DNA from 3 places in the Ensifer sp. KUDG1 genome. Region 2 is predicted to be linked to each of the others. Evidence: riboswitches for the same ligand, from Rfam matches in the RefSeq annotation. Region 2 holds a riboswitch; each other region holds the start of a gene.
What was found. Region 2 has a riboswitch for cobalamin ahead of metE (5-methyltetrahydropteroyltriglutamate--homocysteine S-methyltransferase). Riboswitches for the same ligand answer to the same signal wherever they lie in the genome.
Positions count from the first base shown of each region.

Region 1: linked by a shared signal. The riboswitch ahead of bluB (5,6-dimethylbenzimidazole synthase) and the one ahead of metE (5-methyltetrahydropteroyltriglutamate--homocysteine S-methyltransferase) in region 2 are both predicted to bind cobalamin.
Region 3: linked by a shared signal. The riboswitch ahead of M2267_RS29805 (CbtB domain-containing protein) and the one ahead of metE (5-methyltetrahydropteroyltriglutamate--homocysteine S-methyltransferase) in region 2 are both predicted to bind cobalamin.

Region 1 is NZ_JBNDIG010000002.1:755,071-764,843, reverse strand. It holds gene M2267_RS09285 (NADP-dependent malic enzyme) at 1-1,857, shown strand, start outside; gene M2267_RS09280 (LuxR C-terminal-related transcriptional regulator) at 2,128-2,865, shown strand; gene M2267_RS09275 (acyl-homoserine-lactone synthase) at 3,006-3,650, shown strand; gene M2267_RS09270 (DUF2865 domain-containing protein) at 3,803-4,885, shown strand; gene bluB (5,6-dimethylbenzimidazole synthase) at 4,898-5,593, opposite strand; cobalamin riboswitch at 5,640-5,852, opposite strand; gene M2267_RS09260 (SDR family oxidoreductase) at 5,935-6,747, opposite strand; gene M2267_RS09255 (phytanoyl-CoA dioxygenase family protein) at 6,836-8,029, opposite strand; gene M2267_RS09250 (LacI family DNA-binding transcriptional regulator) at 8,132-9,151, shown strand; gene M2267_RS09245 (diguanylate cyclase domain-containing protein) at 9,178-9,773, opposite strand, start outside.
Region 2 is NZ_JBNDIG010000006.1:175,803-185,575, forward strand. It holds gene metE (5-methyltetrahydropteroyltriglutamate--homocysteine S-methyltransferase) at 1-2,163, opposite strand, end outside; cobalamin riboswitch at 2,265-2,484, opposite strand; gene M2267_RS17140 (hypothetical protein) at 2,503-2,793, opposite strand; gene M2267_RS17145 (LysR substrate-binding domain-containing protein) at 2,946-3,875, shown strand; gene M2267_RS17150 (metallophosphoesterase family protein) at 4,097-4,939, shown strand; gene M2267_RS17155 (ABC transporter ATP-binding protein) at 4,936-6,102, shown strand; gene M2267_RS17160 (carbohydrate ABC transporter permease) at 6,095-7,015, shown strand; gene M2267_RS17165 (carbohydrate ABC transporter permease) at 7,012-7,848, shown strand; gene M2267_RS17170 (ABC transporter substrate-binding protein) at 7,872-9,137, shown strand; gene M2267_RS17175 (substrate-binding domain-containing protein) at 9,200-9,773, opposite strand, start outside.
Region 3 is NZ_JBNDIG010000019.1:15,953-25,725, reverse strand. It holds gene M2267_RS29845 (VOC family protein) at 1-236, opposite strand, end outside; gene M2267_RS29840 (TetR/AcrR family transcriptional regulator) at 359-955, opposite strand; gene M2267_RS29835 (crotonase/enoyl-CoA hydratase family protein) at 1,039-1,854, shown strand; gene M2267_RS29830 (ArsR/SmtB family transcription factor) at 1,905-2,267, shown strand; gene M2267_RS29825 (SRPBCC family protein) at 2,264-2,830, shown strand; gene M2267_RS29820 (DUF1772 domain-containing protein) at 2,900-3,379, opposite strand; gene M2267_RS29815 (NAD(P)H-binding protein) at 3,376-4,206, opposite strand; gene M2267_RS29810 (TetR family transcriptional regulator) at 4,311-5,003, shown strand; cobalamin riboswitch at 5,002-5,263, shown strand; gene M2267_RS29805 (CbtB domain-containing protein) at 5,305-5,481, shown strand; gene M2267_RS29800 (CbtA family protein) at 5,679-6,476, shown strand; gene M2267_RS29795 (ferric iron reductase) at 6,515-7,369, opposite strand; gene M2267_RS29790 (glucoamylase family protein) at 7,390-8,733, opposite strand; gene M2267_RS29785 (DUF1194 domain-containing protein) at 8,879-9,673, shown strand.

The sequences.
Region 1 (9,773 bases), on a different contig from region 2:
GCACCGGAATGTTTCGAGGTCGAACGCCGCCTGCGCGAAAAGATGCAGATCCCGGTCTTCCACGACGACCAGCACGGAACGGCGATCATCGTCGCCGCTGCCATCCTCAACGGCCTCGAGCTCGCCGGCAAGGACATCGCCAAGGCAAAGATCGTTACCTCGGGCGCAGGTGCTGCCGCACTTGCCTGCCTCAACCTTCTCGTGACGCTCGGCGCCAAGCGCGAAAACATCTGGGTGCATGACCTCGAAGGCCTCGTCTACAAGGGCCGCGAGGTGCTGATGGACGAATGGAAGTCCGTCTACGAGCAGGACAGCAGCAATCGTGTGCTCGCCGACAGCATCGGCGGCGCCGACGTGTTCCTCGGCCTCTCGGCCGCCGGCGTCCTGAAGCCGGAACTTCTGGCGCAGATGGCCGAAAAGCCGCTGATCATGGCGCTCGCCAACCCGACACCGGAAATCATGCCGGAAGCCGCCCGCCAGGCCCGTCCGGACGCGATGATCTGCACCGGCCGCTCGGACTTCCCGAACCAGGTCAACAACGTTCTCTGCTTCCCGCATATCTTCCGCGGCGCGCTCGACTGCGGCGCAAGCACGATCAACGAAGAAATGAAAATGGCGGCCGTGCGCGCCATCGCCGGTCTTGCGCGCGAAGAGCCCTCCGACGTTGCCGCCCGCGCCTATTCCGGCGAGACCCCGGTCTTCGGCCCGGACTACCTGATCCCCTCGCCGTTCGACCAGCGCCTGATCCTGCGCATCGCGCCGGCGGTTGCCAAGGCCGCCGAGGAAAGCGGCGTCGCAACCCGTCCGATCCAGGATTATGACGCCTATCTCGACAAGCTGAACCGCTTCGTCTTCCGCTCGGGCTTCATCATGAAGCCGGTCTTTGCAGCCGCCAAGAACGCCCAGAAGAACCGCGTGATCTTTGCCGAAGGCGAAGACGAGCGCGTGCTGCGCGCCGCCCAGGTGCTGCTCGAAGAAGGCACCGCCCGCCCGATCCTGATCGGCCGCCCGCAGATCATCGAGACGCGCCTGCGCCGCTATGGCCTGCGCATCCGCCCGGATGTCGATTTCGAAGTGGTCAACCCCGAAGGCGACCCGCGTTACCGTGACTATGTCGAGGACTACTTCGCTCTCGTCGGCCGCCTCGGCGTCATCCCGGAAGCGGCCCGCACGATCGTGCGCACCAACACGACCGTTATCGGTGCGCTCGCCGTCAAGCGCGGCGAAGCGGATGCGCTGATCTGCGGCGTCGAAGGACGCTACAGCAAGCACCTGCGCGACGTCTCGCAGATCATCGGCAAGCGCGACGGCGTGCTCGATTTCTCGGCCTTGAGCCTGTTGATCTCGCAGCGCGGCGCGACCTTCTTCACCGACACCTATGTGAGCTACTGCCCGAGCGCCGAAGAGATCGCCCAGACGACGGTCATGGCGGCACAGGAAATCCGCCGCTTCGGCATCACCCCGCGCGCAGCCCTCGTCTCGCATTCGAACTTCGGTTCGCGCGATTCGGAGAGCGCCACCAAGATGCGCACGGCGCTGCAGCTCGTGCGGGAACTTGCGCCCGACCTCGAGGTCGACGGCGAAATGCACGGCGATGCCGCGATTTCGGAGGCGCTGCGCCAGCGCGTCATGCCGGACAGCAGCCTGACGAGCGAAGCCAACCTCCTGGTCTTCCCCAATCTCGATGCCGCAAACATCACGCTCGGTGTCGTCAAGACCATGACCGACAGCCTGCATGTCGGCCCGATCCTGCTCGGCTCGGCGCTCCCGGCCCATATCCTGTCGCCGTCCGTCACCTCGCGCGGCGTCGTCAACATGGCAGCTCTGGCGGTCGTCGAAGCCAGCCATCCGGGTTGAGATGGCAACGCGGAGATCGCCACCGGTCTTCGCTTTAATTGGGCGCCATGCCGGCGCCGGCAAAACCGTATCCGGATGTCGCGCCTGCCTCAGGCGCGGCATCGCCGGTTTTACGCATCGCCTGCGAATCAACCTCTCTCACGCGGCCGATCGGCAGCCGCAATCAAGGCGCGCACAATTGGTATTACACACCAATCGGGAAAGTTTGCGCTGGACAAAAGGTGAACCTCTAACCATGCTGGGGCCTCGGACGAGATTCGGTGTTGTGGCATGACTGAGCAGCAAGCTGTCCTCGACATGCTGGAAATCCTGGAATGCGGCGGCTGCGTAGAGCCCGCTCATTTCTTCACATTGATGCGCCGAACCTTCCGCATTGCCCATCTGCTCTATCTCGAAGCCGAGCCCTATGCGGACGAGCTCAAGGTCTGCCGGTTGCATCACACCTTTGGCGCCTATGCCGCCGAAATCTACCGTGCCCGCAGCCTTCACCGGATCGATCCGATCCTGAAGCTGGCGCTTGGTGGCGTGCGGCCGGTGGAATGGACTATGGCGCGGCATCGATTCCCGGAATGCGAACCACTGTTCCAGGCCGCCCAGGAGATCGGCATTTCCACCGAGGGCGTCGCCCTGCCATTGCCCTCGCCTGCCGGGCGCATGGCGTTGCTTGCGATCAACGTCAACATGCCGGCCGGCGAATGGACGACCTATCGCCGCCATCACCTGCGTGATTTCCAGCTGGCCGCCAATCTCTTCCACGCCGCCATGCTGGAGCACGGCGCCATGGCCGGCAGCATTTCGACCCGCGAGATGCGTTTGACCGGGCGCGAGACCGAGGTCTTGACCTGGGCTGCCGCCGGCAAGAGCTATTGGGAGATCGCCACGATTCTCGGTATTTCGGAGCGCACCGTGCGCTTCTTCATGACCAATGCGCGACGCAAGCTGAATGTCGTTTCCAACACCCAGGCCGTGGCACAGGCCGTACGACACGCGCTGATCCCCACCGTTTGACACCCGACAACGCACCTCCACCGAAACCCCTCGAAATCTAGTGGCAAATATCGCGCATTTGAACTGTCGCTAGCGACAGTTACGCAACCGCCGCGAGCCTGACAGCATCGCCCCATCCCCAAACTCGGATGGAGAAAACGATGATCAGGATCCTGAACGGAAAGACCCGCGCACAACACCCGGCGGCCGTCGACGACATGTTCCGGTTGCGCAAGCGCGTCTTCCACGACTTCCTGAAATGGGACGTGCAGACCGAAGGCGAATGGGAGATCGACAACTACGACCAGGCAAACCCGCTCTACGTCCTGTCCTATGCCCCCGATACCGGCCGACTGCGCGGCGCGCTGCGGCTCCTGCCGACGCTCGGCCCGAACATGCTGGACGACACCTTCCCGATCCTGCTCGGCGACAATCCGGAAATCCGTAGCGCTTCGGTCTGGGAATCCAGCCGCTTCTGCATCGAGCCGGAGATTTCGCAGGACCGCGCTTCGAACCAGGTGACGGTCGCGGCTGCCGAACTCATGTGCGGCGTCGGTGAGCTTGGCCTTGCTTCCGGCATCAGCCACATCGTCACCGTGACGGATGTGTTCCTCGAGCGCATGTTCCGCCGCATGGGATGCCCGGGCGAGCGCATCGCCGAACCGCACCGCATCGGCTCGGTCTTCGCGGTTGCCGTTGCCTGGGAAGTGACCCCGGATCTGCTTTCGCGGATGAAAGCGGTCGCTGCGATCGAAGGCACCGTTCTCGACCGCCCGATGTCGCTGGAAACCGCTCGCGCCGCCTAAGCGCGTCCGTCGATCGGCACTGTTAACGCAAACCGTCGCTTGTCGTTGCACGATCACCGACAAGCTCTATGATGGAGGCGAAACAGGAATGCCGCTGGCAGCCAACCGCAGAAGTTGGCGCCGACCTGGCAACAGGAAGAGACTTACGCCCCGTGTTCACGCGCCTGAAACACGTCGCTGCGGCCCTCGTGCCTTTGGTTCTGATCGGTGCCGGTCCGTCACTGGCATCGACGGCCTGCGACCGACTGAACGCCCGGCTCGCGCAACTGCCTGACTACGTCGCCAGCAATGCCGATGCGCGCGACTATGCAAGCGCAATCTCACGGCAGAACATCGAACTGCGGCGAGCGAAGAACGACCGCCGCCGCGCCGGTTGCGGTGGCGGCAACGCCATCGGCTACGACGGCGGCGACCCCGACACCTGCGGCGGGCTCAACGGTCTCATCGCCGAGATGGAAGACAATCTGCGCATGCTGAAGTCCGAGCGCGAGCAGATCGTCGCCGGCGGTAGCGACGACAGCCGGCGCCGCATCCTCGCTGCACTTGAGATCAACGGTTGCTATGGCGACCGCGAGGAGTTCGCAAGCTTCGAGCCGGACGTACCGGAAAGCCACCGCAACATCGTTGCCGACCTGCCGCCGGACGACGCCTATGGCCCGATGCTCGGACACGGCGAAGACGGCTACGCACCGCAGGAGCGCTACTATAGCGGCACGCTCAGGACCATGTGCGTGCGCACCTGTGACGGCGCCTTCTTCCCGATCTCTTCGGATGCGACGCCGGCCGATTTCCCACGCGACGAACAGGCCTGCCGGGCTCGCTGCCCAGGGGCTGAGACGGAGCTCTATTTCCACGACCTCAACACGGAAGAGAGCGACAAGATGGTCTCGGCCGTGACCGGCCGTCCCTATACCGAAATGCCCAACGCCTTTGCCTACCGCACCCGCGCCGTCGGCAAGCGCGGCCAGTGCGGCTGCCAGATACCGCAGACCGCTGCAACCACGCCGAAGACGACAGGTACGAAGATCGGCGACGACCAGTCGTCGATCATCGTCATCGAGACGAAGAAGCCGGAAGCAGCGGGCGAGGCCGCCAAGGTGCCGGCCGAAGAGCGGCCCTATGATCCGTCGAAGAACAAGGTGCGCGTCGTCGGGCCCACCTACCTGCCGCAGGAAGAAACTGCGATCGACCTCAAGCATCCGAAGGGACCGGCCTATCAGCCGGTCCAGAATTGATCGGGCGAGGCCTTACGCCTTCTCCTTGCTGCATCCCCATCCTTCCTCGAAAACCAGGTCCTCGAGCGGAAGGCGCTGGCGCCAGCCCTTCACGGCGAGTTCCGGCTGCTGATAGAGGCGGTCGACATAGCCGAGGCAGAGCCAGGCGACGATCTCGATATGGTCGGGGATGCCGAGGATCGCCTTGATCTCGGCCTCGTGGAAGATGCTGACCCAGCCGACACCCACCCCTTCGGCGCGCGCTGCAAGCCAGAGGTTCTGCACGGCGCAGACGGTGGAATAGACGTCCATCTGCGGATTGTGGGTACGCCCGAGCACGACAGTGCCGCCGCGCGTGCGGTCGCAGGTGACGCAGATGCTGAGCGGCGCCTTGCGAATGCCTTCGAGCTTCAACGCGCGATACTTTCCCTGCTGTTCCGCCTCGAACATCAGCGCGGCCTCGTCATTGGCGCGGCGAAACGCCTGCCAGACCCGATCGCGCGTTTCTTCCGCCCGCACCAGCACGAAGTTCCAGGGCTGCATGAAGCCCACGGACGGGGCGCTGTGTGCCGCGGCCAGCAGGCGCCTGATCAGATCATCCGGCAATGGCTCGGGCAGGAATTCATCGCGCACGTCGCGACGTGTCTCGATGGCACGGTAGACGGCCTCCCGCTCTTGCAGCGAAAAGGCACCGGCAGCCGCAAGGCCGCCCTTCGGTTCAGTCAGCATCGTTCGATCCCCAACAATGCGAAAACCTCCCGCCGTCCACGCGGGGTTCGGTCTATCTCGCCAGGCCGGTCTTCTGACTTCGGTTCAACCGATCGCCTCACCTTCCCAGATCGATTGAAGATCCAGTGGCAAAACCTTGAATCAATTCAAGGCCATCTTAGACGCGATCGTCCCCGTCACAGCGTTGGGCACGTTCCGGAATATCGACCGGATTCCCGATTCTCCCGCTTTCGCGGGCACCTGACGACGGCACTAAGTGCACAGGGATTTGAGAAAGACAAGCGGCGCTAACCGGGCGAAACCGGACGCGCCGCTTTCCACCTGCTTCTTTCTGCCTCGCCTCAGAGCGGAGCGACCGGATGCGGCGAACCGTCATAGGCGCCCCAGATCGACTGGTCGAAGCAGATCACCGATCCGGTCATCAGCCCGGATTCGGCCGACGACAGGTAGGCGCAGGCACGCGCCACCTCGGACGGATCGACGAGCCGGCCGAAAGGCTGGCTAGCCGCCGCCTTTTCGAGCCAATCGGCAGCCGCGCCATGAAACTCGCGCTGTATGCGGTCTTCGCCTTCGGATGCCATCCAGCCGATATTCAACCCGTTGACGCGGATGCGGTTGCGAAGCAGCGCATAGGCCGTGTTCTTGGTCAGCGTTTCGAGCGCGCCTTTCGACGAACAATAGGCGGCGATGAACGGCTGGCCGGCCATCGCCGACATCGAGCCGATGTTGACGATCGTGCCTTCGGTCTTCTCGCGCCGCATGACTTTCACCGCTTCCTGCATCAGGAAGAACGGTGCGCGCACGTTGATCGCGAACATGCGGTCGAAGAGTTCGGGCGTGGTGTCGAGGATCGTGCCGCGGTCGGTGATGGCCGCAGCGTTGACCAGCGCATCGACCCGGCCGAATTCGGCGTCGCAAGCGGCGACAACCTTGCGGGCGTCCTCCACCTTCTCCAGATCGGCCTCGACATAGACGACTTTCGCGCCATGTGCCTTGCCGATCTGTTCGGCCTTCGCCCGTCCCTTGGCGGCGTTGCGCCCGCAAATGACAATACCCTTGGCGCCACGCTCGGCGAAAAGGCCAGCAATCGTCGCGCCCAGCCCCTGCGTACCACCGGTGACGATGGCGATCTTGCCCTGCAATTGTCCACTCATCGAATTCCTCCCTCGGAAATGATCGTTTGAAACGGCTGCGGCTCCCGGGTGAAACACGCCGGGAGCCTGTCAAATGGTAGCTCGCGCGTCAGCTCAGCTTGCGTTTCGCCTGCGCCTCAAGCACCGCAAGAAACTCCTCCTCGCCCGTTCCCGCAGTGAGCGCCTCGCGCATCAATTGCGCCTGCGTCTTCGGCGCCAGCCCGCCGATTGGCGGGTCTCGGTCAAGATTGGTCGGGAACGAGTAGCCTTCGGCACAGGAGGCGATGGCATTGGCCGCTTCCGCCCGCGACAGCTTGCCGTTCGCCAGCAAGGCCCGCAAGGCCGGATAGAGCGCCGCGCTCATCGTCAGTCGATCGACGGTTTCCATGGCGCGCCCGAAGGCCGAGGACACCTGCAGCAGGTTGGCGACGCGGCGGATATCTTGGGAGCGGTTGGTGCCGGCAGCATGAAAGAGCGCCGGATTGAAGAAGACGACGTCACCCTTTTCAAGCGGGAGCTGCACGTGATGTGCGTCGAAATAGGCGCGGAATTCCGGCCGGTTGAGCGCCAGATAGCCCGGCACATAGGTCTGGCTATAGGGCAGGAATAGCGTCGGTCCGCTTTCGAGCGGCATGTCGCAATGGGCAACCGCGCCCTGCAGCGTCAGCACCGGCGAAAGCTTGTGGACATGCGCCGGATACTGCTCGATCACGGCCGCCGTCTGGAAGCCGAGGTGATAGTCTCGGTGCGCCGATTGCGCCGCCCCGCCCGGGTTGACCCGGTTGACCTGCGCCGTCATCTGGTAGTTCGGCCCGAGCCAGGCCTCGCTGACGAGCGCGATGACGGCATTGCCGTAATAGGCGGCGAAATTCTCCGGTGCGTTCAGGCAGTGCTTTTCCAGCGAGTTCCAGATGCGGTCGTTGGCGCCGGGCTTGGCGAAGTGATCGCCGCCACCGCTGTTGCTGCGATGTTGCTCTTCGATGATGGCGTCGAAGACCCCGCTTGCGATGTCGATTGCCGCCGTATCGGCATAGGCGCGCTTGAAGACCGCCACGCCGGGGCCCGTTGCCAGCGCCTCGCAGATTTCCGCCAGAACCGAACGCCGCGCCTCGCCGTCGCCGCACGCCGCAATCAACGCGGCGCTGTCATAGATCAGGACGTTCTTTTCGCAGCCGGAGGCATGGGGATAGTCGGACAGATTGGTCTGGCGTTCGACTTCCGCCCGGAACGCCTCGAGATCGCAGGCCTCCTCGGTGAGCCAGACACGGTCGATCCGCTGGCGCGCTTTGTTGTCGGTCTTCATCGCGTTTCCTCCTCTGGAACATCCTGATGAACACGACTATAGGCGGCGGCAAACATGATATAGAGCAAGAATCCATCAAAAATCCATCAGGAGCGCGCAACGATGGCCCATCCGTTTCTGGTCAAGGACATCGCCTTTCAGGCCGGCCTCAGCACCGCGACCGTCGATCGTGTGCTCAACGAGCGGCCGGGCGTGCGCCGCCAGACGGAGGCCCGGGTTCGCGCAGCCATCGAGGAACTGGAAAAGCAGCAGGCCGGCCTCGACATCCAGGGGCGCAAGTTCGCGATCGATATCGTCATGGAGTCGCCGCAGCGCTTTACCGATGCGGTGCGGCGCGCCTTCGAGAGCGAGGCGCTGACCTTCGCGCCCACCGTCTTTCGCTGCCGGTTTCACTTTGCCGAGACGATGCGCCCGCAGGACATCGTGCAACTGCTCGACCGGATCCGGCTGCGCGGAACCGACGGATTGGTGCTGAAGGCGCCAGACGTGCCCGAGATCGTCGCCGCCGTCGCCCGCTTCGAGATGGGCGGCACGCCCGTGGTGACGCTGGTAACCGACCTGCCCCATTCGCAGCGGACGGCCTATGCCGGCGCCGACAACCGGGCGGCGGGCGAAACGGCCGCCTACCTCCTCGGCGAGCGCTTTTGCGGCGCGCCGGCAACCGTGCTGGTGACCCTTTCAAGCGGCCGTTTTCGAGGTGAGGAAGAACGAGAGATCGGCTTTCGCCGGGTGCTGCGCGAGCGCTATCCGACGATCCGGATCGTCGAGATCAGCGAAGGCCACGGCCGCGACAGTGAAACCGGGCTCCTGGCCCATGCAGCGCTTTCGGCCAATCCGGATATCAACGCGGCCTATTCGATCGGCGGCGGCAACCGCTCCGTGCTTGCAGCCTTCGAGGGCCTCGAACGTTTCTGCATGCTCTACATTGCCCATGATCTCGATGAGGACAATCTGGCGCTGCTGCGCGAACGGCGCATTCACTTCGTGCTGCATCACGACCTGAGGACCGATGCACGCACCGCCTTTCGCACGATGATGCTGCGGCCGGGCGCCCAGGCGCCGGCGATCGGCCCGCAGCTCTCCGCCGTGGTAGTGATCACGCCCTATAATGTTCCGGAGTAGCGCGGCCGCCAGCCGGCGCTGAACCTTCAAGCGGCCGTCTGGCCATCGTTCTTTTCGGCCGGCAACACCATGTCGTCGGCCGTTTCGAAGCGATTGCGGCCGCGCCGCTTGGCGAGATAGAGCGCTTCGTCGGCAGCCAGCAGCAACTGGCGCGCCGTCTGTCCGTGCCGCGGTGCAAAGGCAATGCCGGCGCTGCCGCCGACGACGAGCATCTGGCCGTTGAAGGCGACCGGCGTCTGCGCGTCGGCAATCAGGCCTGCCGTCAGGCTGCGGGCCTCGGCCTCGCTGCAATCGCCGAGAATGACCGCAAATTCGTCACCTCCGAGCCGGGCAACCGTGCCCTTCGGCCCGGCGCGATTGCGAAAACGCTCGGCCATGGCCACCAGCACGGCGTCGCCGGCGGCGTGGCCGTGGCGGTCGTTGACCTCCTTGAACTCGTCGAGATCGGCATAGACGAGCGTGAAAGGGTGGGTATTCGCCCGCAGAAGCGCCGCTGCCAGCATGTCGTCGAAGCCGCTGCGGTTCATCAGCCCCGTCAGGCGATCGTGTTTGGCCAGGTGCCGGTTCAGCGCTTCGCTCTGCTGCAGGGCGGCAAAGAGCGTCGAGAAGCGCAGCGCCACGA
Region 2 (9,773 bases):
ATCCACCGCCGGTACGCGCGGCGAATGGATATCGTAGACGCCCGGGCCGATCTCGTTCGGATAGGCCCTTCCGGTGAACGCGCCGAGCAGTTCCATCTTCGATCGCGACGTCTCGATCGAAATCACGTCGGCATCCATCGCCGCGATCGCCGGCATGATGTCGTTGAACTCCGAGTAGCACATGTGGGTGTGGATCTGGGTGGCGTCGCCGACGCCGGCGGCGCTGAGGCGGAAGCACTCCACCGCCCAGTCGAGATAGGCCTTGCGGTCGGCGGCCTTGAGCGGCAGGCCCTCGCGCAGCGCCGGCTCGTCGATCTGGATGATGGCGATGCCCGATGCCTCGAGGTCCCTGACTTCGTCGCTGAGCGCCAGCGCGATCTGCCGGCACACCACCGACCGCGGCAGGTCGTCGCGCACGAAGGACCATTGCAGCATGGTGACCGGACCCGTCAGCATGCCCTTGACCGGGCGATCGGTCAGCGACTGCGCAAAGGCCGCCCATTCGACAGTCATCGGGTTTGGCCGGGAAACGTCGCCGAAGATGATCGGCGGGCGCACGTAGCGCGAACCGTAGCTCTGTACCCAGCCACTTCGGGTAAAGGCGTAGCCCGAGAGCTGCTCGCCGAAATACTGCACCATGTCGTTGCGTTCGAACTCGCCGTGTACCAGCACGTCGATGCCGATCTCCTCCTGCCAGCGCACCGCCTGCTCGGTTTCCCGGCGCAGATACGCGGTGTAGTCGACATAGCTGAGTTCGCCCTTGGCATGCAGGGAACGGGCCTGCCGTACTTCCGGTGTCTGCGGGAAGGAGCCGATCGTCGTCGTCGGGAAAAGCGGCAACGGCAGCGCGTCCGCCTGGAGCGCGCGACGGGCCGGGAAGGGAGACCGGCGCTCGCTGTCGGCTGCCGTCAGCGCCTTCAGTCGCCCGGCAACAAGTGGATCATGGATCCTGAGCGACGTCAGCCGCGCCTTGGCTGCTTCGATCGAGGCCGCAAAGACCTTTTCCGGGCTGGCAAGCCCCGGCTCGAAGGCACGGGCGAGAAGGCTTAATTCATTGAGCTTCTGCACGGCGAAAGCGAGCCACGAGGCAAGCTCCGGGTCGAGCGCCTTTTCCATGCCGAGGTCGACGGGCACATGCAGGAGCGAGCACGAGGGCGCAAGCTCGATCCGGTCGCGGCCATGGGCAGAGACCAGCGGCTGCAGGCGGCGGAACAGGCCGGCAAGATCCGTCCTCCAGACGTTGCGGCCGTCGATGATGCCGAGCGACAGCACCCGGTCAGCCGGAGCGGACTGGATGAGGACCTCGATCTGCTGCGGCGCGCGCACGAGATCGACATGCAGGCCCGCGATCGGCAGCGCCAGGGCGCTCACCATATTTTCGCCGATCGAGCCGAAATAGGTCGCAAGCATGATCCGGAGCCCGGGAACCTTCGCCCGGAACGTATGATAGGCAAGGTCCAGGGCCTGCCTTTCCCGGTCGGTGAGATCGAGCACCAGACTAGGCTCGTCGATCTGAACCCAGTCGGCGCCGGCATTGGCAAGTTCGGTGAGCAGCTCGACGTAAACGGGAAGCAGGCGCTCGATCAGGTCGAGGGGATCGAAATCTCCGCCCTTCGCCTTGCCGAGCTTGAGGAAGGTCACCGGGCCAAGCAGGACCGGGCGGGTTCGATAGCCGAGGGCTCCGGCCTCGAGAAAGGCTTCGAGCGGCCGGTTATGCGTCAGCGCAAAGCGTTGATCCGCTTCGAATTCGGGCACCATGTAATGGTAGTTGGTATCGAACCACTTGGTCATCTCGAGTGCGGCGTTGCCGCCGTCACCCGCATGCGTGCAACCGGAAGCGCAGGGCGAACCCGTCGAGCCGCGCGCCATAGCAAAGTAAGTGTCGAGATCGACGGGACCGCCCTTCCAGCCATAGGCGGCCGGAACCGCACCGACGAGCACGGCAGTATCGAGCACGTGGTCGTAGAACGAGAAATCGTTCGAAGGGAGGATATCGATGCCGCGCGCCTTTTGCGCCGCCCAGTTTTCGGCCCGAAGCCGGCGGCCGACGTCGAAAAGGTCGTCACGGCTGATCTTGCCGGACCAGTAGCGTTCAAGCGCGAATTTCAGTTCGCGGTGGCGGCCGATGCGCGGGAAGCCGAGATTGGCAGTCTTGATGGTCATTTCCTTACCCCGAAGGTTGAAGGGCAAGGTTTGAATGCGACGCATCCGCGACGCGAGAAGGGTCCCGCGTCGTCAACGCGCCTCATCGGACACCCCGCCCGTGGACGTTGTTCATCGCGGCAGGTCTCCTGGCTTGCGGGTCAACGCGGACCGTTCCGTCTTCCCGAGGCGTCTTCCTCAGTGACATCATCGAACGGCCGCTCTCCGCCTACAGTTGCGGGGGCAGCTCCGGCCTTAGCGCTTGTCAGCGCCGCACCGAATTCCCTCTTAGCTCCGCCGCGCCGGATGGCGAGGCGCAGAACCACGATGCCGGGACAATGCCCTGCAATCGCTTGCTCGTCAATCGCATAAAGAAATGCTTATGTCTTTATTTTCTCCAGCCAGGGCGCGGGGCGAGACGCGGGCAATGCGCGGCCCTTCGCTGCAAACTGCTTTGGCGGCGGGTTGCACCGGCACGGGATCGGGCTCCTCCGGCCAGTGCCACGGATCCGCGGTGTCGCCGACGCGCGCACGGATATGTTCCTGGTCCCGCGTCAGGCCGATATCCCGGAGCTGGAACTCGTTGAACGTGTCGATGGCGACCGGAGCGCTGAGGGTCCTGTCTGCCCAATTCAGGACATGGTAAATCATTGATCGCATTGCGCTAAGCATTGCTATCCTCACTTCTCTACAAGGCGTGTGTTCGCGAAAAAAGTGAGGTTTTTTGCCGTTTCGCGCAAAGCGATTTCTCGCATGCTGGCATAAAGAATGCTTATCTCAGCGTCATGAGCAAGATTCCTCCTATGAGTGCAGTGCGCGCCTTCGAGGCCGCTGCCAGGCACCTGAGTTTCACCCGCGCCGCCGAAGAGCTCGGCATGACGCAGGCGGCCGTCAGCTACCAGATCCGGTTGTTGGAGGACCGCATCGGCGCGCCGCTCTTCGTCCGCCTTCCGCGCGAGGTGCGGCTGACCGGTGCCGGGCGGCAGCTGGCGCCAAAGGTAACCGAAGCGATCGATCTTTTAGGGGCGGCCTTCTCGGAGATTGCCGACAAGACCGAACATCACCTGCACATCTCGGTGCTGCCGACCGTCGTTTCGAGCTGGCTCGGCCAGCGGCTCGCCTCGTTCCAGACCGCGCATCCGAACATCAGCATAAGGGTGCACATGTCGACCGAACTCATCGATTTCAAGCGTGATGCCATCGATCTCGCGGTGCGCAGCGGCGCCGGCGACTGGCCGGGAAACGATGTCTTTCCCTTGTTTCCGCTCGATTACGTGCCGGTCTGCACGCCGTCCTTCCTGGAGAAACATCAACTCAAGGAGCCCGCCGACGTCTTGAGGATCCGGCGTTTCGGCAACGCCAACTGGTGGCGGCGCTGGATGATCGAAACCGGCGTCGAGCCGCCGGCGAGCAACGGTACCGAGCTGATCTTCGACGTCCAGGCGATGGATGTCGCCACAATCCTTTCGGATCACGGCATGGCGATTGCCGTCTCGACCTTCCTGATGGATGAACTGAAGAGCGGCAGGTTGATCCGGCCGTTCGAGCATGTGGTGCGCGACGGCCGCGCCTATTGGCTGGTCTATCCGCAAAGCACCAGGCGGCAGAAGAAGATCCAGGCTTTTCGCGACTGGGTCGTCGCCGAAGCAGACGCGTCGAATGCGATGCTTGCGACCGTCATGGAGCAATCCTGTCCGGCATCTATTCGGGGCGAGCTCGGTGCAAAGTGGTGAGTCTGGGGAAAGAAGACGCAGACGCATCCGGTGCGCGCGTGCCGGTTCGCGCCGGCCGGGCTTCGGAAAATGACGCTTTCATGGAGAAACTGAAAATCAGCTGAGAACGGCTGTTACCAAACTGACATGGCGGCTCCCTAAAGACTGCGGCCAACCGCAGAGAAGGGGAGAGACAGCCCTCCGACGCGGATACCGCAAGCCATCGTCGGAGGCCCGTTTCCATGAAAATCGTCCAGATCAGCGACACCCATCTCAGCCCCGCCAAAAGCCATTTCAACGGCAATTGGGAACCGGTTCGCGCCTGGATCGAGGCGGTAAAACCCGATCTCGTCATCCACACGGGCGATGTCACCATCGATGGCGCCGACCACGAGGACGACATCACCTTCTCACTCGATCTGATCGGCCAGCTCTCGATGCCGGTCGCGATCGTTCCCGGCAATCACGATGTCGGCCATCTGCCGGGCTCGCACCAGCCTGTGGATCCCGTTCGGCTTGCCCGCTGGCGCCGTCTCGCCGGTCCGGACTACTGGGGCCACGACCATGGCGACTGGCGGCTGCTTGGCCTCAACAGCCTGCTGATCGGCTTCGAAGACGAGGAAGAGGACAGGCAATTTGCCTGGCTGGAGGAACAACTGCTTGGTCGCGACGGCCGCCGGGTGGCGGTCTTCGCCCACAAGCCGCTCTTCGTCGACGCCCCGGCCGAAGGCGACACCGGCTACTGGGGCATCCGTCCGCGCCAGCGCCAGCGGCTCTTTGATCTTTTCGCCGAAGCCGAGGTGGCGTTGCATGCCAGCGGTCACCTGCACTGGGCCTGGACCGGCGAACATGCCGGGACGTCGCTTGTCTGGGCTCCGCCGACCTCCTTCATCATCGACACGCTGGAGCGGCCGATGCCGGGCGAGCGGCTGGTGGGTGCCGTCGTGCACACGTTCACTGAGGACGGTGTTTCGAGCGAAATCGTCGCTGTGCCGGGTCTGACGAGCTACGTGCTCGACCCGATCGTCGAGGACGTCTATCCGCTCGCCGCCAAGAAGAAGGTTCGCGTGGAGGCAGCGCAATGAGCGTGCTTTCGCTGGATGGCATCACCAAGTCCTATGGCGGCAACGCCATCCTGAAGGGCGTCAGCCTGGAGGCGGGAGCCGGCGAGTTCATTGCGCTCGTCGGCCCTTCCGGCTGCGGCAAGAGCACGCTTCTGCGCATCGTCGCCGGCCTTGATCACGGCGATGCCGGCGAGATCGTCATCGGCGGTCGTAGCGTTGTCCGCATGGCGGCGGCCGACCGCAACGTTGCGATGGTGTTCCAGTCCTACGCGCTCTATCCGCACCTGACGGCAGGTCAAAACATTGCCGTACCGCTCGCCATGCGGCGCCTGACGGCGATGCAGCGCCTGCCCATGATTGGCAGTCTTCTGCCTGGCCAGAAGCAGATCCGCAGCGATATTCAGCGCCAGGTCAAGGAGATGGCCGGAGCGCTGAAGATTGATCATCTGCTCGACCGCAAGCCTGGGCAGATGTCCGGCGGTCAGCGCCAGCGCGTGGCGCTTGCCCGCGCCATGGTGCGCCGTCCGGCCGTGTTCCTGATGGACGAGCCGCTCTCCAATCTCGACGCCAACCTGCGCGTCCATGCCCGCGGCGAAATCGTCGACCTGCACCGCCGCGCCGGTGTGCCGACACTCTACGTCACCCACGACCAGTCGGAAGCGCTGTCGATGGCCGACCGCGTCGCCGTCATGATCGGCGGCAATCTCTTGCAACTGGCGAGCCCGAAGGAGATCTACGACAACCCCTCCCATATCGAGGTTGCGCGCTTCCTTGGTCAGCCGAAGATCAACGTGCTCGAAACCCGCACGGATACCGCAAGCATCGTGCGCTTCGGCGATTTCGTGCTTCTGGCAAGCCGCGGGCAGGCGCCGGATGCACCGGTGAAGCTTGCAATCCGTCCGGAATTTGTCCGCTTCCATGCGGCAAGCGCCGGCCGCCTGACCGCGCGGGTCGAGCGCATGGAGTTTCTCGGCTCCGAAGTCATCGTCCACGCCCGTCTCGATGCGATCGGCGAGGTGGTCACTGCCAAGTCAGCACCCGCCGAAGCCGCAGCACTCGCGATCGGTCAGCCCGTCGATGTCGCGTTCATGCCGGAACGGGCGATGCTGTTCGACGGCGAGGGCACCCGGGTGGCAGCCGAGCCGATCACTATCGCCGCGACGCTGGAGAAGGTCCATGGCTAGTGTCGCAACCTTCGAAACCGCGATTGCTGCGTCCCACCCCGATCGCCGCGAAGCCCGCATCGCCTGGTTGCTGGCGCTGCCGGCCATCACGCTGCTCTTCCTGTTCATCCTGCTGCCGACCGCTGCCGTGATCGTGCTCGGCTTCACCGATTTCGAGCTCGGCTACGGCAGCTTCCGTTTCGTCGGTTTCGAGAACTATGCCGAGCTCTTCGGCGACCGCACCTTCCGTCGCTCGCTCTGGAACACCGCCGTCTACACCGCGATCGTCACACCGGTATCGATCGTGCTTTCGCTGGCGATCGCCATGTTGATCGAGGCGGAAACCAAGGGCCGAGCCTTCTTCAGGACCGTCTATTTTCTGCCGGTCGCCTCGCTGCTCGTCGCCATGGCCACGGTCTGGCAATTCCTGTTCCACCCGACCATCGGCCCGATCAACACCTTCCTCGCCGTTTTCGGCATTGCCGGCCCCAACTGGCTCGGCGCCTCCGGCACGGTGCTCTATGGCCTGTCGATCATCGGCATCTGGCAGTCGGTCGGCTTCAACATGGTGCTGTTCCTCGCCGGCCTCACCGCCATCCCGCGGGAACTCTATGCCGCCGCCGAAGTCGACGGCGCGAAATCCTGGTTCGATCGTTTTCGGCTGGTGACCTGGCCGATGCTCGGGCCGACGACGCTGTTCGTCACGACCATCAGCATCATCAATTCGGTGAAGGTGTTCGAGACAGTGAAGACGCTGACCGAGGGCGGTCCGAACAAGGCGTCGGAAGTGCTGCTCTTCACGATCTACCAGGAAGGCTTCGTCTATCTGCGCGTCGGCTACGCCTCGGCCATGACCGTCGTCTTCCTCGCAATCCTCGTCGTCCTGATGTTTCTGCAGTACCGCGTGCTTGACCGGAAGGTGCATTACGCATGACCAGCAACGCCTTCTCCGTCACCCGCATCGCCCGTCTGACGGTGCTGTCGCTCGGCGCTCTTATCTTTCTAGCGCCCTACATCTTCATGGTCTCGACCGCAGGCAAGGCGCAGAGCGAGATCTTCTCCTCGTCGCTGTCGCTGATCCCTGAGCAGTGGTCCTACATCGAGAACTTCTCCAAGGCGCTGTCGCGCGTCTCGATGTCGACGCTGCTCTTCAACGGCGTGATCGTCTGCGCGCTGATCTTCGTCATCCAGATCGTCGTCGCCATCCCTTGCGCCTATGCCATGGCGAAGCTGAAGTTCCGGGCCGCCCGCACCATGATGGTTCTGGTCATGCTCGGACTGCTCGTGCCGATCCATGCGACGGCGCTGCCGATCTACGTGGCCTTCGACAGGCTCTCGGTCTTGAACAGCTACACGGCCCTGGTGGCGCCCTTCTCGATCTCGGTCTTTGCGATCTTCCTGTTCCTGCAGTTCTTCCGCGCCATGCCCGACGATCTGATCCATGCGGCAAGGCTCGACGGCATGTCCGAAGCCGGCATCGTCGCGCGGGTCATCGTGCCGAATGCCTGGCCGGCGATCACGGCTTTCGCGATCTTCTCGGTCGTCGCCCACTGGAACGATCTCTTCTGGCCGCTGATCGTCGTCACCAACCAGGATTATGCCACCCCGCCGCTCGGTCTTCTCTACTTCCGAGCCGCGGAAGCCGGCGACGACTACGGCGCGCTGATGGCCGCCACTCTCATCATTACCCTTCCTCTCGTCACCGCTTTTCTGCTGGCGCAGAAGCGCTTCGTCGAGGGCATCACCATGACCGGTCTCAAAGGCTGAACGGTCCAACCTGGAGCGCAACCATGACACATCTGAGACAGCTTTTTACCGCGGCTGCCGCATCGCTGATGCTCGCTGCCCCCGCCTTTGCCGATACCCAGCTGACGGTGCATTATCCGATGCCCGGCTTCTTCAAGGACGTGATGGACACGATCTCGAAGAAGTTCATGGAAGAAAACCCTGATATCAAGATCACCTTCGCCAACCCGTCGGCGACCTATGAGGAGGGCATCCAGACGATCATGCGTCAGGCCGGCACGGCCGAGATGCCCGATCTCACCTTCATCGGTCTCAACCGTTTGCGCATGGTCAACGAGCGCGACATCCCCGTCGATCTCGGCCCGTTCATCGCCAAGGACGGCAACATGGCCGAGCAGGGCTTCTCGGAAAACATCCTGAAGCTCGCCCAGGTCGGCGGCAAGCAGGTGGGCCTTGCTTTCGCCACCTCCAACCCGATCATGTATTACAACGCCGATCTGGTGCGCAAAGCCGGCGGCGATCCGGACACCCCGCCGAAGACCTGGGATGAGGTCATCGCGCTCGGGGGCAAGATCAAGGCGCTTGGCGACGGCAACGAAGGCATCGACTTCCGCTGGCAGGGCGACGACTGGATGTTCTCCGCGCTGCTCTTCGGCGCCGGCGGCGAGATGCTGAGCGAAGACGAAAGCAAGGTTGCCTTCAACGGCCCTGAAGGTGAGAAGGCTGTCGAAGTGCTTGACCGCATGGTCAAGGAAGGTGGCCTGCCGGTTCTGACCAAGCAGGCGGGCGAGCAGGCCTTCGTTGCCGGCAAGGTCGGCTTCGCCTTCCAGACGACAGGGGCACTTCGCAACACCATCAAGAATGTCGGCGACAAGTTCGACCTGCGAACAGCGCATATTCCGCTGATCGATCCGGCCAAGGGCAAGCTGCCGACCGGCGGCAATGCCGTCGTCATCCTGACGCGCGACGCCGAGAAGCAGGAAGCAGCCTGGAAGTTCGCGAAGTTCGCGGCCGGCCCCTATGGCGCCTCGGTCGTCGTTCCCGGCACCGGCTATGTGCCGAACAACGAGCTGGCTGCCAAGTCGCCGGAGTACCTCGCCAACTTCTACAAGGAGAACCCGCTGTTCCGCGCCGGCCTCGAGCAGATGCCGCTGATGCGCCCCTGGTATGCCTTCCCGGGCAGCAACGGCGTGAAGGTCACGCAGACGATCGTCGAGAACCTGTCGCGCATCGTCGAGCAGCAGGCCACACCGAAGGAAGCGCTGGACGAAGCTGCAGCCGAAGTCGAAAGCCTGCTGCCGCGGAGCTGATCCTGTACCTAGGTGACAAGCGCCGCCCCGGGGAAATCTCGGGGCGGCGTTTTCGTGTTTGCTCAGGCGAGGTGGCGAACCGTGCCGCCGGGATAAAGGCGGCAGTCGAGATTGAGATGGCGGCAGACCGACGCGTTTTCCGCCATATCGAGCAGCAGGGCGGCTGCCGCAAGCCCCATGTCGCCGTCGGGCATGGAGATGGTGGTGAGTGTTGGCGTCATCAGCCGTCCAAGGGCGATGCCGTCGAAGCCGGCGACGGAGACATCGTCGGGCACGGCAAGGCCTTCGCGCCGAAGCGCCGCGATCACGCCGAGCGCCAGAAGATCGTTGGAAGCGATGATCGCCGTCGGGCGGTGCTGCGTTAGAACCGTCGCGAGGTCGAGGTTCTCGTAGCCGTCGACGAAGGGGATCTCGACCGCTTCCATCGGCTGGACACCCGCTTCTCTCATGGCGGCGGAATATCCGTCGTAGCGCAGGCGCGCCCGGTCGGACGAACGGAAGTGGCCGGAGACGACGAGGATGCGGCGATGACCGTGGTCGAGGATGTGGCGGGTGAGGTCGAAACCGGCCCGGTAATTGTCGACGGTGACCGCGGCGGCGAAGCGGGCAACCGGACGGTTGTTGAGAAGCACCGTC
Region 3 (9,773 bases), on a different contig from region 2:
CGCTGATAGGCCCGGTCGACGTCGTCGACCTCGATCGAAAGCACCGGCACCGGCGTATCGTTGCCGCCCTCGCTGGCGATGCTGACCTGCGGCATCGCGGCCTTGCCCTCGGCGGCAAAGGTCAGGATCCAGCCATGGTCCATCACCACGTCCAGTTCCAAAAGGTCGCCGTAGAAGGCGCGCGCCACCTGCGGGTCCGGGGCGTAGAGGTTTGAGACGATACGCTTGACTGTCATGGACTTCCTCCTCCGGTGAGCCGCAGCGCGGCCACATCGGCGCTCAATGGTTGTTTGGCTCCTGGCACTGCATCCTATATTGCCCGCCGATGGCAGCCGTTTGAAGCGGAAGTTGCAGCGCGTCAGGATCCCTTCCCGTCCGCCCCGGCAAGAGCCACCCGCACCAGCGTCGCCGCCGCCTTGCCCGCCATCTCCATGTAGCTCGCGTCCCGGTGCAGCAGCACCACGGCGAAACTGCCGTCAAGCAGCAGCAGGATCTGCTTCGCCAGCATGGCAGGCTCGGCAGTGCCGGCTTCGGCAAAGGTCTCGGCCATCCAGGCCTCGAACTTCTTCTTGTGGGCCGCACCGATGCGGATCGCCGGGTGGCCCGGCATGTTGGCGAGCTCGGCGGAGGTGCGCAGGAAGCCGCAGCCCTTCCACTTCGGATGGCGTGCAGCCCGCGCCAGGTTGACGAAGATCGCCTCGACCCTGTCGGCAAGGTCCCCGTCGCCCGCGTCGAACCACTTGCGAAAGAGTTTCAGATTGGGCTGGTCGCGGCTCTCGAGGTAGGCGGCGATCAGCGCGTCCTTGCTGTCGAAATGATAGTAGAGCGTGCGCTTGGTCACGCCCGCCGCCTCCGCCACCGCATCGACGCTGACCGCACGGATGCCCTCGGCGTAAAACAGCTTCTCCGCCGCTGCGACGATCACGTCCCGGGTCGACTTCTCTGCTTTCGTCATCTCTCAAGTATACCGACTAGTGAATATACATCCTATCTTCCCTCACCTAGCCTCTCCCCGTCAACACCTGCCGGAGAGCAACCATGTCGAACACCGTGCTGCTGCAGATTTCCGAGGGCATCGCCCTCCTCACTCTCAACCGTCCGCAGAAACTGAACGCGCTCAACTACGAGCTGATCGACCGGCTCATGGGCCTTCTCGACCAGATCGAGGTGAACCATGCCGTCAGCGCGGTGATCATCACCGGCGCCGGCGACCGCGCCTTTTCCGCCGGCGGCGATATTCATGAGTTCTCGGACAGCGTCGCCAAGGGCGTGAACCCGGCCGTGCGAGATTTCGTCCGTCGCGGCCAGGGCCTGACGGCGCGGCTCGAGGCCTTCCCGAAACCGATCATCGCCGCCGTCAACGGGCTTGCCTATGGCGGCGGCTGCGAGATCACCGAGGCCGTGCATCTGGCTATTGCCAGCGACCGGGCGCGCTTTGCCAAGCCGGAGATCAAGCTCGGCATGCCGCCGACCTTCGGCGGCACCCAGCGGCTGCCGCGGCTTGCCGGCCGCAAACGCGCGCTGGAACTGCTTTTGACCGGCGAGGATTTCCCGGCCGATCGCGCGCTGGAGCTGGGGCTCGTCAACCGCGTCGTCCCGCATGACGAACTGATCGCGTCCGCCCGTGACCTGGCAAAGCGGATCATGGCGCACTCACCAATCGCCGTCCGCTCGATCATCACTGCCGTCACCCGCGGCCTCAACATGTCGATCGCCGAGGGATTGCAGGTCGAGAGCGAGCAGTTTGCCCAGATGGTGCCGACCGACGACCTTGCCGATGCGCTTGCCGCCTGGAAGGGACGGCGCGTCCATGACGACCCGCCGCGGCCCGGTCTTTTTTCGCGATATTTTTAAATTCAACCGAACGGTTGACAATTAGGTCCATCGAGACGATATTCAACAATATGGTTGAATATCAGAACGCACATCTCGATGCCGTGTTTCACGCGCTTTCGGACCCGACGCGGCGCGCCATGCTCCAGGACCTTTCGCAGGGCGAAAGACTGGTGGGCGAGCTTGCGGCGCCGTTCTCGATCTCGCTGGCCGCGGCATCGAAGCACATCAAGGTGCTGGAAGGAGCAGGTCTGGTGCGCCGCGAAGTGAAAGGTCGCACGCATGTGTGCCGGCTCGATGCCGCGCCGATGCATGCAGGCATGGAGTGGATGCGCCACTACGAAGCCTTCTGGCGGTCCCGCATCGACGCACTCGAGGCGCTGCTTCTCGCCGAAGACGCCACCATCCAATCTGATCCGGAGGATAAGCCATGACTTCGTCTGCCACAGCCTTTGCCGGCGCCGATTACGGCCGTGTCGTCGCACCGGACGCAGTGCGCATCGAGCGCCTGCTTCCCGGCCCGATCGAGCGGGTCTGGTCCTATCTGACGGAGGAAAGCAAGCGCCGGCTCTGGATGGCGTCCGGAACGATCGGGGCGAAGGAAGGGGCCGAGGTCGAGCACGTCTTCCGCCACTCGGAACTGACAGCGGAAGACGATCGGCCACCGCAGAAATATGCCGAGCACGCCGGCGAGGTGCGCAATTACGGTCACGTGCTCGCCTGGGAGCCGCCACGGCTGCTGGCTTATACCTGGAACGAAGAAACCGGCACCCCCTCGGAGGTCCGCTTCGAACTTAGCCCTCGCGGCGACAAGGTGCTGCTCGTCGTCACCCACAAGCGCATCGCCGACCGCGCCATCATGACCAGCTTCTCCGCCGGCTGGCACGTGCATCTCGACATTCTGCGCGCGCTGCTGGAAGGCGAAAAGCCGGCGGCCTTCTGGAGCAAGTTTGCCGATCTTGAAGCGCAATACGACGCGCGTATTCCCAAGCCCTGACGGCGGGATGGGTTCAGAGGTCAGGACGCGCGCAGGCGCCGGCAAGGATCCACTTGCCGGCGCTTCTCGTCAGGCACGGGCGAAACCGAGAATGAAGAACGCCAGCGCGCCGATCGACGCGAAGCTGCGCACGTGGTTCCACCAGACCCAGTCGGTCAGATAGCGCTCACGCCAGAGATCGGTCGCCGCCTGGCCGGGCGCTGCGGCGGCGAGCGCATCGTTCATCGGCACGTTGAAGACGATGGTCACCAGCAGCACGCCGACGACATAGGCGACACCGCCGGCGGCAAGCCACCACCGGCCCTCGCCGCCCGAGAGGAAGGCGACGACGATGAGCGCCAGGGCGAGCAGCGCCGTGCCCATGAAGGCGCTGAGGAAGATCGGGTTCTGGATCACGACATTGATCGCATTCATCGCAGCGATCCCCTGCTCCGGCGGCAGCCGCGACAGGGCCTGCATGATGCAGACCGAGAAGATGAAGAACAGTCCGGCCATCAGGCCGGAGCCGATCGCGGCGGCAAACGCCAGAGCGGGGATCAGGGGGATCATGCGGCAAGACTCCATACACCGGTTGCTGCGGTTTCCCGAGCGTAGGCTGCAAAGTCACGCGGACGCCGCCCAAGCACATGCTCGACATCGGACGTCAGGTTTGAATTGCGCCCGTCGAGCACCGAGGTGAAGAGATAGCGGATGAGTTCGACATAGTCATCAGGCACGCCGTCGGCCTGCAAGTGCGCCGCGAAGTCGGCAATCGGGATGGCCTGATAGGAGATCGGGCGGTTGGCTGCCGCGGCAATTTCGGCCACGGCGTCGGCAAAGGTCATCAGCCGCGGGCCGGTCAGCGAATAGACCTTGCCGATATGGCGGTCGTCGAGAAGCGCTTCGACAGCGACGTCGGCAATGTCGTCGCAGCTGATGAAAGGCTCGGTCACCGTGTCCACGGGCAGGAAGACGGAACCGCTCAAGACACCCTCGGCGAGGAAGCCTTCGTCGAAATTCTCGAAGAACCAGCTGCCCCGGATGACCGTCCAGTCGGCGCCGGAGGCCTGCAGCGCGCGCTCCGCCGCTTCCGCCTCGTCCTCGCCACGCCCCGACAGCAGCACCAGCCGCTTGACGCCGGCGCTGACGGCAAGGCTCGAGAACTTGGCGATCACCTCGACGGAGCCCGGCACCGCCAGATCCGGCTGGAAGCAGACATAGATGCGATCGACGTTTTCAAGGACCGGCGCCCAGGTCGTCTCTTCCGTCCAATCGAAGGAAGGCGACGCCGAACGGGCGCCGATGCGCACCGCCACGCCACGCTCCTTGAGGCGCTCGGCCACCCGCCGCCCCGTCTTGCCGGTACCGCCCAAAACCAGTGTGATTTTCTGAGACATCGTTTCCTCCTGAGGTTCCACCAACAAACATGAGTATCTCTCACATTTGCAAATGTGATAAATCCTCGTATTTTAGGAGTCAAGTCAAAATGTGAGCATTACTCATGATTCCAGATGCAAGTCCCGCCACGCTTCCCGCCGACGACGAGCCTGCGCTGCGCCGGACGCCGAGCCAGAAGCGCAGCCGCGAGCGCGTCGAGCAGATCCTTGCCTGCGCGACGGCGCTCATCCAGGAAAAGGGCAGCGACGCCATGCGCATGAGCGAAGTCGCTGAAAAGGCTGGAATTTCGATTGGCTCGCTCTACCAATACTTCCCCGACAAGGCGGCAATCGTGCGCACGCTCGCCGAGCGCTACAATACGGTCTGCAACGAGTGCATCGCGGCCGAACTGGCCAAGGTGACCTCGATCGCGGAGTTGCGCGACGCCTTCTCGCTTTTGTTCGACATCTATTACGAGATGTTCCTCGCCGAGCCGGTCATGCGCGACATCTGGTCGGCGATGCAGGCCGACAAGGCGCTGCGCGAAATCGACCTTGCGCAAAGCCGCGCCGGCGGAAAGCTGCTTGCCGATGTGTGGGCCCGGCTTGTGCCGGCGACGCCGCGCGAGGAGATCGACAGCGCCGCCTTCCTGATCATGCATCTCGGCGACTGCACCATGCGGCTTGCGGTCTCGGTCGATCGGGCCGAGGGCGACCAGATCGTCGAGGCCTACAAGCGCATGACCATCAAGGATTTTGTCGCGGATGGACCGCGCGGCGGCGCAGGCTCAATTGACAACTCCATGACAGAATCCTAATCATCTGGGATCGATTGGTTCCCGGGACGCGAACGCGTTTCGGGAGTAAACGGGAACGTGACGGATGGACCCACTCTGGGCATTCAAATCACGGCCGACCCCGCGACTGTAGAGCGACGTCGATCTGCCATTCCGGAGCGATCCGGAAGAAGCCACTGGAAAGGCCGCGAGAGGGCGGTCGAACTGGGAAGGCGAGGCAGACCGAGGGCATCGAGCCCAACGCCGTGAGCCAGGAAACCTGCCACTCGATGCGGGCATAGGGCCCAACCGGGAATTTCCCGATGCCATCACGGAGGTTGTCATGGCTACGTCTACCATTTCGAGCACCCCGCTCTCCCTCAGCGATCGTCTGACCGCTGGCGTCATCGCGCTCTTCATCGGCGCATTCCTCGTCTTCGGCGCCGGCCTTGCCAACTCGGCCGTGCTGCACGACACGGCGCACGACACCCGCCACTCCTACGGCTTCCCCTGCCACTGACCGATGCCTCGGAACGTGAACAACGTTCCGCATCGAACAATCTGCGGACCTGAACACATCCGGCCCGAGCCGGATGTCGGCTTATGTGCATCCCGGTTTTTCCGGCGTGCGAACGCCATCCGCAGCACAGGCAAAATGGGAAGGCTCAAGGACCACGCCGCAGCGCGTGGCTTTTGTCGTTATCGAGGGATTTCAAGATGATTGTCAGAACGCTTCTGGCCGCGATCGTGGCTGGATTGATTGCCGGTGTCTTCATGACCGGCGCCCAGGAATTGCGCGTCACGCCGCTGATCCTGCATGCAGAGGAATTCGAAGGCGAGGCTCCGGCCCCCACCGAACAGCCCGCCGCCCAGCCGGGTGCGGCACAGCCTGCCGCGGAAAACCACGACCAGCATTCGTCGCTCAAGGCCGTGTCGCCGCTTAGCGCCTTGCTCGACGCATTGTCGCCGATCACGCCCGCCTATGCCCATGAGGGCGAGCACGAGGAAGGCGGCATCATGTTCGGCATGAGCCGCTTCTCCGGCACGCTGATCGCGAACCTCGTCACCGGTTCCGGCTTCGGCCTGCTGCTCGCCGGCGTCAGCCTGGTGATCGGCTATCCGATCACGCTTCGGAACGGCGCGCTCTGGGGCGCCTGCGGCTGGCTTGCCGTGCACATGCTGCCGGCGATCGGCCTGCCGCCGGAACTGCCTGGCTTTCCGGCCGCCGAACTCGGCGACCGCCAGACCTGGTGGCTCGCAACGGTGGCGCTTTCGGCCGTCGGCCTTTATCTCGTCGTCCTGCGCGAGGAGATCGTCTCCAAGGTCGCGGGCCTCGTGCTGATCGCAGCGCCCCATGTCTACGGTGCGCCGCAGCCGCTCGACATTACCAGCAACGTTCCGGCCGTGCTCGGAGCAGAGTTTGCGGTGGCCGCACTCGCCACTACGCTCGCCTTCTGGATCGTGCTCGGCGTCGTCTCCGGCTTCATCAACGAGCGCTTCGTCAAGGCACAGTGATCGCCGATCACGGATCGTCACCAAAGCGACGGCGGGGTTCAGGCCCCGCCGTTTTGCATGAGATGCGCCGCCAGCCGCGCGCGGCGGTCCTCCGGCTCCAGCAGGACGCAGGTGTCGCAGAAGCTACCGCCCTCCGTCTTGAAATAGAGACAGCAGCCGCAGCGGATCCGGTATTGGCGTGAAATGTATTCACCACTTGCCGGATCGACAGCCGCAATCTGCTCGTAGCAAAGCTCATCAGAATAGAGCCGCGAGCCGGGCCGCTTGACGATCGCCAGCGCCTCGGCCATGCCGCGCGCCTCATCCCCGATCGCGCGGCCGATTTCGAGGAACGCGCCAGCCAGGGCATCCGCCGCGAGCCGCCATTGCGCCCCGCTCGAGAGGCCTGTCCGTGCCTTCAGGACTGCAATGACGGGCGCCAGATGAGCGATGAAGCCCTGTTCAAAAGAGCTGACGCCCTCCTCTCCACCCTTGCGCCCCATCGCCGGCGGCTGGAGGCGAAAATGATAGCGTTTGCCCGCGACTTCGGCACCACGGTGAAGCCGCGCCCAATCCTCGAAACGAATGCCGGCGACCTCCGGCTGCAGCCCGGAGCCGAGATGGAACGCGCCGAGGACCACGCTCAACTGACGGCTATAGAAGGCGATCAGATGCGCCGCGCGGATCCGGTCGGTCATGCCGACCCCGAAGAAATCCTGATAGGCGAGCCCCGCCTCAAGGCCAGCGCTGCCCACAGCCCAGAAGTCACCCGGCGCGCTGAATTCGCTGGCCGCCGGCCCGAGCGAGACGGCAGCCTCCGGAAACTGGGCACGCAGATGGTCGGCGACGGCCAGCGCCTGCGGCGCAAATGCCGCCGCGATCTCCGCTGTCGGCCGGTGGTCGTTCAAGCGCATGCCGTCTCCGTCGCCCATTCTCATCCCTTGGCGCTGGATGCGGGCGGATTGCCACGCGCACCCTCCCCCTGCCGCAGCCAGCCATCGTCGAAGCCGGCTCGTTGAAGGCCGAGGCGGATCGCCGGTATGCCGCGCATCAGCGTCCAGACAAGGCCGCTTCGCCAGTTCTCGATCATCATGACAACGAGGCCCTGGTCAAGACCGACGACCCGCGCATCGATCCAGCCCTCCGGCCCGCCGCCATCAAGGCTCGGGTTGAAGCCGCCGGGAAAGCGCCCCTCGTTCAGAAGTTCCGGATAACTCTTCGCCATATGCACGAGGGAGGCCTGCGCCGCCTCAGGCTCGAACGGCAGGCAGGCAAGCGGCGCCCAGGGCACGAGCGTGCCGTCATCAGGGCCGTAGGGCGCGCCGCGGTTCACATAGCCGAAAAGCCGCTGCTGGCGCCCATCGCGAAGCCGCAGCCGGCCGCGTGGCGCATGGCAGGCGCTGAGGCCCCACAGGTGCTCGCCATATCCGGCGAAGTGTCCGGGATTGGAGCGCGCATGGTCTCGCTGCAACTGGATGGCGCGCCGGGTATTTTCGAAATAGTCCGTTCCCCGCTCCCGCATCGGCCGGTCGGCCAGCCCGCGCAGATCGAGCCAGGCCTGCGGGAAGAGATGGATGAAGAGCGGCGCCGCATGCAGGTGCGGCCGGCCCTCGACGGGGATCCAGTCATGGCCCTCGGCATAGGCCGCATAATGCTCCGGTTCGATCGCATGCTCGGGCGCGCCGAGTGCCAGCATATAGAGCAGCAACGCTTCGCTGTAGCCCCGCCAGCGATGTTTCAAAAACCGCCCCGGCGGCCGCCAGCCCATCGTCAGCGTATCGCCGCGATTGAGCGCCCAGCGCCAATCGACCCGAGCATAGAGCCGGTCGGCAAGCGCACGGATCTCGCCTTCGACCGCGTCGTCCCGACAGAAATAGGCGGAAGCGGTCAGGACGCCGGCGATCAGCAGCGCCGTATCGACGGTTGAAAGCTCGCTCTGCCAGGCGCGCTCGCCGTTCCGCATGTCGAGGAAGTGGTAGTAGAAGCCGCGATAGCCGGTCGCCTGCCGGTGGCGGGACTGCGGGCTTTGGGCAAGGAAGCGCAGGGTCGCCACCACGCGCCGCGCCGCATCGCCGCGCGAAAGCCAGCCGCGCTCGACGCCGATCGGGTAGCAGGAAAGGCCGAAGCCGGTCGCAGCGATGCTCGCCGGCGCGCCCGCCAACGCGGTGTCGGCGATCAGCCCGGTGACCGGATCGGAATGTTCGAGGAAATAGCCGAACGCCGCCTGCTGCAATCGATCGATCTGAAATCGCTCGGTATTTTCGCTTCGCTGCTGCATCCCGCCTTTCCCGGTCGGCATCCGGGCTCATGCATGACCCGGCAAAATCACTCTTTAGTGAAGGCCAACTACACCCAAACGGTCGCCGAAATCCAATCTTGTGTTACAGTCTTCTAATCTGACCGCGCAATGACTGGTTGAAGCGATGTTGAGCGTGTTGGCGTTACTCCTTTCATTGAGTGGTGGCCCGAGCCCATCGACCGCCGAGGCGACGAATGTCGACGTCGAACTGATCCTGGCGGTCGACATGTCCGGCTCGATGGATCTCGACGAGGCCCGCATCCAGCGGGCCGGCTATGTCGAGGCGTTGCGGCACCGCGACTTTCTCGATGCCGTCGAAAGCGGTCAGCTCGGCCGCATCGCGATCGGTTATTTCGAATGGGCTGGAACGGTGAACGAATCCTCCGTCGTCGCCTGGCGGGTGATCGACACCGCCGCCGACGCGGATGCCTTCGCCAAGCTGATCGAGCAGCGCCCGGTCGGCACGCGGCGCGGCACCTCGATCTCCAACGCCATTACCTACGGCACCGCACTGATCGATTCCAACGCGTACAGCGGCGTGCGGCGGGTCATCGACATCTCCGGCGACGGGCCGAACAACATCGGCCCGCCGGTGCTTCCGGCCCGCGAGACCGCGATCGCGCGCGGCATCACCATCAACGGGCTTGCGATCCTGATCCGCCCGTCGGTTTCCACCGGCCCGCTCGACCAGTATTATGCCGAATGTGTCATCGGCGGCCCCGGCTCCTTCGTGCTACCGGTGCACGAGCCCGAAGATTTCTCCATCGCGATCCGCCAGAAACTGGTGCTCGAAGTCAGCGGTCTGCAACCGCCGCCGACGATACGCTATGTCGATGCCTTCCCGGCCCCCGACTGCCTCGTCGGCGAGAAACTGCGGCCCGGCTTCCTCGACCGGGTCTATCCGGAACTCGACAAGTAGCCTCGCCCGACCTGAGGATCATGCGCAATCCCACGCAACCTTTGCGCGTCAGATTGTCGTTTCCCTTCGCCTCGTCCGACGATAAGATAGCGCGTTGCTT